One region of the Burkholderia gladioli genome, then DNA from elsewhere that is predicted to be linked to it. Evidence: riboswitches for the same ligand, from Rfam matches in the RefSeq annotation. Region 1 holds a riboswitch; the other holds the start of a gene.
What was found. A riboswitch is a leader RNA that binds a small molecule or an ion and turns the genes downstream of it on or off. The one in region 1 is predicted to bind thiamine pyrophosphate.
Positions count from the first base shown of each region.

Region 2: another riboswitch for thiamine pyrophosphate. It lies ahead of BM43_RS25470 (FAD-dependent oxidoreductase); the one in region 1 lies ahead of thiC (phosphomethylpyrimidine synthase ThiC).

Region 1 is NZ_CP009323.1:2,743,157-2,747,538, reverse strand. Features, by position in the region: gene BM43_RS29310 (MFS transporter) at 1-922, shown strand, start outside; gene BM43_RS29305 (EamA family transporter) at 1,128-2,063, opposite strand; gene BM43_RS41420 (hypothetical protein) at 2,119-2,283, shown strand; TPP riboswitch at 2,584-2,700, shown strand; gene thiC (phosphomethylpyrimidine synthase ThiC) at 2,774-4,382, shown strand, end outside.
Region 2 is NZ_CP009323.1:1,895,007-1,899,388, reverse strand. Features, by position in the region: gene BM43_RS25480 (thiazole synthase) at 1-670, opposite strand, end outside; gene thiS (sulfur carrier protein ThiS) at 712-909, opposite strand; gene BM43_RS25470 (FAD-dependent oxidoreductase) at 937-2,094, opposite strand; TPP riboswitch at 2,360-2,492, opposite strand; gene BM43_RS25465 (ABC transporter ATP-binding protein/permease) at 2,827-4,382, shown strand, end outside.

The sequences.
Region 1 (4,382 bases):
GCTGTCGGTCGCGCTGCTGGTGGCGGCCGCCGCGCCGGCGCTGCCGGTGCTGGCCGCGGCCAGCCTGGCAATCGGCGTGCTGGCCACCATCGCCCAGCAGGCGGTGCCCTTCGCGGCCGAGATCGCGCCGCCGGCCGAACGCGGCGCGGCGGTCGGCACGGTGATGAGCGGCTTGCTGCTGGGGATCCTGCTGGCGCGCACGGCGGCCGGCTTCATCGCCGAATATCTCGGCTGGCGCGCGGTGTTCTGCGCCTCGGTGGCGGCGCTGCTGGCGCTGGCGGTGGTGATCATGCTGCGCCTGCCGCGCAGCACGCCGACCTCGACGCTGCGCTATCCGCAGCTGCTGGCCTCGCTCTGGCACCTGGCGGTGGAGCTGCGCGAGCTGCGTTACGCGGCGGCCACCGGCGCGGCCATGTTCGCCGCGTTCAGCGCCTTCTGGCCGGCGCTCACCCTGCTGCTGGCCAGCGCGCCCTTCCATTACGGGCCGCAGGCGGCCGGGCTGTTCGGCGCGGTCGGCGCGGCCGGCGCGCTGGCCGCGCCCTATGCCGGCAAGTCGGCCGACAAGCGCGGGCCGCACGCGGTGATCGCGCTAGGCATCTGGCTGGTGGCGATCTCGTTCGCGATCTTCGCGGTCTCGGCCAGTTCCCTGGCGGGGCTGGTGATCGGCGTGATCGTGCTCGACGTGGGCGTGCAGGCCGCGCAGATCTCGAACCAGTCGCGCATCTACGCACTCAAGCCCGAGGCGCGCAGCCGCGTCAACACGGTCTACATGGTCTGTTATTTCATCGGCGGCGCGATCGGCTCCTCGGCGGGTGTCGAGGCCTGGCATGCCGGAGGATGGCTCGGCGTGAGCGTGGTGGGGCTGTTGTTCGCCTGCCTGGCCGGCACGATCCATCACGTCGGCGCGCGCCGCCGGGGCTGAGCGGAGCGGGCCGCCGCGAACCAGGCCCTACCGGCTCGGCTGCCGTGAATCGGCAGGCGCTGCCGGTAGCCGGCAGCGGACGCGGATGCCCGCGAATCGGGCCAAGCTGCCCGAGCCTGAATCTCACGGCCCCGGGCATGATCCTGAGGAATCCGTGCCTAGCAGGCCGCCTGGGGCCGCCCCGAGCCGGCCGAGGCCGCGCGCCCTACTTCACCGCCTTGCGCGCCGGATCGCAGACGAAGGACAAGCCCACGCTGCCGAGGATCGCCAGCGTCGCGATCACGGTGGCGGCCGTGACCGGCTCGCCCAGCAGCAGCGCGCCCAGCGCCACCGCGACGATCGGGTTCACGTACATGCAGCTGCTGGCCAGCACCGGGCTGGTGTTGCGGATCAGGTAGCCGTAGGCGACATACGCGATCATGGTGCCGAAGATCATCAGGTACAGGAACGCGAAGGTCGGCAGCACCGCCCACTGCACGCTGCGCTCGCCGAGGAAGATCGCGGCGATGGTCGACATGGTGCCGCCCAGGCCGATCTGCAGCGAGGTGGACAGGAACAGGTCGCTGGGCAGCTTGAGGCGGCTCGACAGATGCACGCCGCCGGCCCAGAACAGGCCGCCGCACAGCACCGTGATGCTGCCCAGCGTGGAGCCGGGCGTGGACGGCCCGCCCGAGTTCAGGATCACGATGCCGACCATGCCCAGCCCAACCGCCACCCACTCGCCGCGCGCGACCTGGCGCCCGGCGATGGCGGCGATGACGGTGGCGAACAGCGGCACGGTGGCCACCATCACGGCCGCCGAGCCGCTGCTGACGGTGCGCATGCCGAGCGCGATCAGCCCCGAGGAGGCCGCCACCAGCATGGTGCCGACGATGCCGGCGTTGCGGATCTCCACCAGGCTGGGCATCACCGGCTTGCGACGCATCGCGAACACGAACAGGCCGATGCCGGCCAGGCCGTTGCGCATGCCCGAGAGCAGCAGCGGCGGAAACGACTCGAGCGCGATATGCAGCGCCAGGTAGGTCGAGCCCCAGACGAAATAGATGAAGGCCAGCGCCAGCGCGATGCGCCCGCCGCGGCTTTGCGGCAGGCGGATGCGGACTCGCCCCGCGATGGCGAGCAGACGGTCGAGCAGGGTCATGGCTCAGCCCGGCTCGTTGGCGGATCGGGAGGACGGGATGGATCGAGGGCCCGGCATGGCAGCGGCAGCCGCAGCCATCGCCCAGGCGGCGGGCAGCGCGGCGAAACCATCGTGGCGGGAAATGCGGACGTGCGAGGGCGACCGGCGCGAAGCCGATACGGTGGGGAAAAACGAGCGGGACGGCATGTCGTCGAGAACGGAACCGGAGAAGTCGAACTGACCCAGAAGAATGGGCGCGCCGCGACCGACGGCGCCTTTGAAAGCATTATGCATGACAGCCAGGAAGGCGAATCGGGGTCAATCAGGAAAAGCTCGACGCTGACGTTTCGGCGCGACAACCGCCGCTCGCCCTTGTCGCGGCCCGACGCGAATCTGCCGCGAAACGACAGCCACCGCCGCGTTTCGAGCCATCCCGGCAAAACCCCGCGCGACAAGCCCGCCGGCCCTGCCCGGCGAATTCGGCGGCGCGCCGGCCAAGCGAGCGGTTGAAACCTCGGCCGTCCGGGTGTATCGTTCGCCCTTGCTAACGCGGGGGTCCTGCGTTGCGCCATTCGGAATGCGGCGCATCGCGGGTGAGAAATACCCTTTGAACCTGATCTGGATAATGCCAGCGCAGGGAAGCGTACGGGCCTCGCCACACGTGGTACCTCCGGCCGGCCTGCCGCCCTCTCTCGTCTCCTGCTTAGCGCCCCACATCAGGAGATGACCGCATGAATGCCAACCCGAAGTTCCTGTCCGCCGATGCCCGCGTCGACGCCGCCGCGATCGCCCCGCTGCCGAATTCCCGCAAGGTCTACGTGACGGGCTCGCAGCCCGACATCCGCGTGCCGATGCGCGAGATCACGCAGGCGGACACGCCGACCGGCTTCGGCGGCGAGAAGAATCCGCCGATCTACGTCTACGACACCTCGGGCCCCTATACCGACCCGGAAGCCAGCATCGACATCCGCTCGGGCCTGCCGGCGCTGCGCCAGGGCTGGATCGAGTCGCGCGGCGACACCGAGACGCTGGACGGCCTGAGCAGCGCCTACGGCCGCGAGCGCGCCGCCGACGCGGCCACCGCCGAGCTGCGCTTCCCCGGCCTGCACCGCCAGCCGCGCCGCGCGCAGGCCGGCAGGAACGTGACGCAGATGCACTACGCGCGCCAGGGCATCGTCACGCCCGAGATGGAATACATCGCGATCCGCGAGAACCAGCGCCGCGCCGAATACCTCGCCAGCCTCGAGGCGAGCGGCCCGAACGGCGCCAAGCTGGCCGCCATGATGGGCCGCCAGCACCGCGGCCAGGCCTTCGGCGCCGCCGCCTTCGGCGAGAACCCGCTGGGCGAGATCACGCCCGAGTTCGTGCGCGAGGAAGTCGCGCGCGGCCGCGCCATCATCCCCGCCAACATCAACCACCCGGAATCGGAGCCGATGATCATCGGCCGCAACTTCCTGGTGAAGATCAACGCCAACATCGGCAACTCGGCCGTCACCTCCTCGATCGGCGAGGAAGTCGACAAGATGACCTGGGCGATCCGCTGGGGCGGCGACACGGTGATGGACCTGTCCACCGGCAAGCACATCCACGAGACGCGCGAGTGGATCATCCGCAACAGCCCGGTGCCGATCGGCACGGTGCCGATCTACCAGGCGCTGGAGAAGGTCAACGGCCGTGCGGAAGACCTGACCTGGGAAATCTTCCGCGACACGCTGATCGAGCAGGCCGAGCAAGGCGTCGACTACTTCACGATCCACGCCGGCGTGCGCCTGCAATACGTGCCGCTGACCGCCAACCGCATGACGGGCATCGTCTCGCGCGGCGGCTCGATCATGGCCAAGTGGTGCCTCGCGCATCACAAGGAAAGCTTCCTCTACGAGCACTTCGAGGACATCTGCGAAATCATGAAGGCCTACGACGTGAGCTTCTCGCTCGGCGACGGCCTGCGCCCCGGCTCGATCTACGACGCCAACGACGAGGCCCAGCTCGGCGAGCTCAAGACGCTGGGCGAGCTCACCCAGATCGCCTGGAAGCACGACGTGCAGGTGATGATCGAAGGCCCGGGCCACGTGCCGATGCAGTTGATCAAGGAGAACATGGACCTGCAGCTCGACTGGTGCAAGGAAGCGCCGTTCTACACGCTCGGGCCGCTGACCACCGACATCGCGCCGGGCTACGACCACATCACCTCGGGCATCGGCGCGGCGATGATCGGCTGGTTCGGCACCGCGATGCTCTGCTACGTGACGCCCAAGGAGCACCTGGGCCTGCCGAACAAGGACGACGTCAAGGAAGGCATCATCACCTACAAGCTGGCGGCGCACGCGGCCGACCTGGCCA
Region 2 (4,382 bases), 850 kb from region 1:
CGGGATGCGTGGCCTGCGATACCGCCGTGTTCAGCAGCACGCCGTCGAAGCCCCATTCCATCACCTGGCAGGCATGCGAGGGCACGCCGAGCCCGGCGTCGACGATCAGCGGCACATCGGGCAGGCGCTCGCGCAGCACGCGCAGGCCATAGGGATTGACCACCCCCTTGCCGGTGCCGATCGGCGCCCCCCAGGGCATCAGCGCCTCGCAGCCGGCATCGAGCAGGCGGCGGCCGATCACCAGGTCCTCGGTGCAGTAAGGCAGCACCTTGAAGCCGTCCTTCACGAGCAGGCCGGCCGCCTCGATCAGGCCGACCGGATCGGGCTGCAGCGTGTAGTCATCGCCGATCAGCTCGAGCTTGATCCAGTCGGTCTCGAACACCTCGCGCGCCATTTGCGCGGTGTTGACCGCCTCGGCGACGCTCTGGCAGCCGGCCGTGTTCGGCAGCAGCGGCACCGCGTGGCGCTTGAGCAGGTCGAAGAAGCCTGCCTCGGCGGTGCCGGCGTTCATCTGCCGGCGCAGCGCGACGGTGACCATGCCGGGCAGCGAGGCGGCGATCGAGTCCGACAGCGATTGCAGCGACGGATAGCGCGAGGTGCCGAGCAGCACGCGGCTCTGGAACGGCGTGCCGTACAGCGTCAGCGCATCGGTGGTGGGAAGCGGCGTCATGGGAAAGTCCTGTAAGAATCGGTCGCGCGGGCCGGCGGGGCTCAGCCGCCCGCCACCGGGTGCACCACGTCGAGCCGGTCGCCGGCCGCGAGCGTGTGCGCGGCGTGCCGCGCGCGCGCCACGAAGGCGCCGTTGACGGCCACCGCGAACGGCGGCCTGGCCTGGTAGGCGGTGAGCGCGTCGGCCACGGTGGCACCGTCGGGGAGCGTCAGCGTCTGCTGGTTGATCTGGATGTCCATGGGGCAATCGTAGGGAGTGGGTCGGCGTCAGGCACGGGCCTGCGCCGTATCGGTCTCGGTCCGGAACAGCGCCGGCCAGCGCGCGACCGCGCGCCAGGCGGCCAGTGCCTCGGGCTCGGGCTGCCCGGCATTGCCGAGCGCGCCGCCGAACCAGGCCTGGACGAACTCGACGGCCGCCTGCGCGACCTCGGGCGCGATCATGAAGCCGTGCCGGTAGAGGCCGTTGACGGCCAGCGTGGCCTCGCCGCGCCAGGCGATCGCGGGCCGGTGGTCGGGCAGGGTCGGCCGGCACTGCGTGCCGAGCTCGAGGATGCGCGCCTCGCCGAAGCCGGGATGCACCGAGAAGGCCGCGCTCAGCAGTTCGAGCGCGGAACGCACGCTGACCGGCGACATGTCCTCGCCTTCGACCTCGGTCGCGCCGATCACGTAGAGATCGTCCTGCTTCGGCGCGATGTAGAGCGGATAACGTGGATGCAGCAGGCGCACCGGCCGCGTCAGATCGATGCCGGGCGCCCGCACGCGCGCCACCTCGCCGCGAATCCCGCGCAGCCCGGGCAGCACCGGCTTGGCGCCGAGCCCACGGCAATCGACGGTGAGCCGCGCGCGAGGTTCGGGCGCGTGCTTGACGGCGGTGTTCCAGTGGCATTGCACGCCGCGCTCGGCCAGGCCCGCGGCGAGCGCGGCGAGCGTCTGGCGGTTGTCGAGCTGGCCCTCGCGCGGCAGCAGCAGCCCGCGCGGGAAACGCCCGGCCAGCGCCGGTTCGGCCGCATCGAGCTGGGCTCCCGCGAGCGCGACGAAGCCGCCGTCGACGAGCTCGGCCGGCGCGTTGGCGCGCACGCGCCGCTCGAACAGCGGCGCCTCGGCGCGATCGGCCTGATGCCAGACCACCAGGGTGCCGTTGTGCTGGAAGAACACCGGCTCGGGCAACTCGGCCAGCCACTGCGGCCAGCGCGCCAGCGAGGCCGCGCCCAGCTCGGTGATCAACAGCTCGGCGCTGGCCGCCTCGGCCAGCGGCGCGAGCATCGCGGCGGCCACCCAGGCGGCAGCGCCCGTACCGGCCGCGTCGCCACGCTCGTAGAGCGCAACGCGCATGCCCAGCCCCGCCAGTCGCCAGGCGATCAGGCGACCGACCAGGCCGCCGCCCAGCACGGCGATATCGGGGCGCTCGCCGGCGGCGCGGCTCATCGCACGCGCTCCGCAGCGAGGTCGGCGCGAATGCCGTCGCCGGCAAGCACGCGAACGCAAGCCGGCCACGGCGGGCAGCACCGCGAAGCATCGGAATCAGGGGAAAACGGCTGGACGTGAAGAACGGGCATGGGCTCCTTCCGTGACGCGCGAGGGCGTGATCGAACGGACGAAACCGGCGGCCTGGGCCGACCGGGCGGCGCCCATGTCGAACCATCGCAATGGATGGCAAGAGCATGGCGACAGCGTGGAAACAGCGCGCGACCCGGTGGTATCGGAAACTTCCCGCGCCGGTATTACCCGGATCGGGTGCGAAGGGTCTCTCTCAGCCTTGCCGCCGCATCGCCCGAGGTCCGTTTCCGGCTCCGGCGGGCAGCAAAGCACCCCTGTTTCGTCAGGCGGCCATTAGACCACAGAAGCCCGGACGCTCGCAAACCGCGCCGCCGCATCGCGCGGCAGGCGGCGGCCGGTTCCGGCGAGGCCCCTGGCCGGGTACGGTGGTTCGGCGCCGATCTGCGCGCCGTCATGCGGTGCTGGCACAATGACCCCTGTTTCGGCCGGCCGCCGGATTCGCCCCGAGGGCGGCCCGGCGCGGTTAAGAGCCGTTTAAGCGAGGCGCCGCACAATCCGCGGCAAGCTGTCGCCAACTGGCACGATTTTGTTTGGATGCGCGGCCTGGCTCGCGCATCGCTTCGACAACCCGGCATCGCGCCCCCCAAACGCAGGAAACCCATGACGCCCTCGTCCCCCGCCGCCCGCGCCGCGAACGACGCGCCGCCCGACGACGCCCGCATCTCCGCGTGGAGCCTGATCAAGCCCTACTGGGTGTCCTCGGAATGGAAGCTGGCCTGGTCGCTGCTGATCGCGATCATCGCGATGAATCTCACGGTGGTCTGGATCAACGTCCGGCTCAATGCCTGGAACGGCGCCTTCTACAACGCGCTGCAGCAGAAGGACGCCGCCCAGGTGCCGCACCTGCTGATGATCTTCGCCGGCTACGCGTTCTCCTTCATCATCATCGCCGTCTACAGCCGCTACCTGCGACAGTTGCTGGGTTTCCGCTGGCGGCAATGGATCACCACCCAGGCGCTCGACGACTGGTTCGGCGACCGCGCCTTCTACCGCATCGAGCGCGACCGGCTGGCCGACAACCCCGACCAGCGGATCACCGACGACCTGAATTCGCTCGCCACCAGCACGCTGTCGCTGACGCTCGACCTGCTCTCGACGGTGGTCACGCTGTTCTCCTTCATCGTGATCCTCTGGTCGATCGCGGGCGCGGCGACCATCTCGCTGGGCGGCACCAGCTTCGTGATTCCCGGCTACATGGTCTGGGCCGCCGCGATCTACGCGCTGATCGGCTCCTACGTGACCTACAAGGCCGGCCATCCGCTGGTCTCGATCACCTACCAGCAGCAGCGCGTCGAGGCCGACCTGCGTTTCGGCCTGATCCGGATCCGCGAGAACGCCGAGCAGATCGCCTTCTACGACGGCATGTCGCGCGAGCGCCAGGGCGCGCTCGACCTGTTCGGCCATATCCGCGAGAACTGGCGGCGCGTGATGTCGATCACCAAGCGCATGACCTTCGTGATCAGCTTCTACGCCCAGCTCGCCAACATCTTCCCGATCGCCGTGGCCTCGCCGCGCTACTTCGCGGGCGCCTACTCGTTCGGCGTGCTGATGCAGATCGTCGGCGCCTTCGGCACCGTCAGCGACTCCTTCTCCTGGTTCGTGAACAGTTACGGCACCCTGGTGGACTGGCGCGCGACCGTCAATCGTCTGCGCGAATTCAAGCGCGTCACGCGCGCCTCGCACCTGAAGGAATCGATGTCGCCGGCCACCGAGCACGGCGGCATCAACCTGCATTACGTGGACGCGCAGAACCTCGCCACCCACGGCCTGCGTCTCGCCCTGCCCGACGGCAAGCCGCTGTCGCGCATCGAGGACATCAGCATCGAGCCGGGTTCGCGCTGGCTGGTACGCGGCCCCTCGGGCGCCGGCAAGAGCACGCTGATGCGCGCCATGGCGGGCCTCTGGCCGTTCGGCGAAGGCGCGATCGACGCGCCGGTCGGCGCCGCCATGATGTTCGTGCCGCAGCGCAGCTACCTGCCGATCGGCACGCTGAAGGGCGCGCTGGCCTATCCGTCGGCGGTGGAGCGCTTCAGCGACGAGGACTGCCGCGCGGCGCTGCGCGACAGCGGGCTGGAGGACTACGCCGGGCGCCTGGAGGAATCGGGCCACTGGACCCAGATCCTCTCGCCGGGCGAACAGCAGCGCCTGGCCGGCGC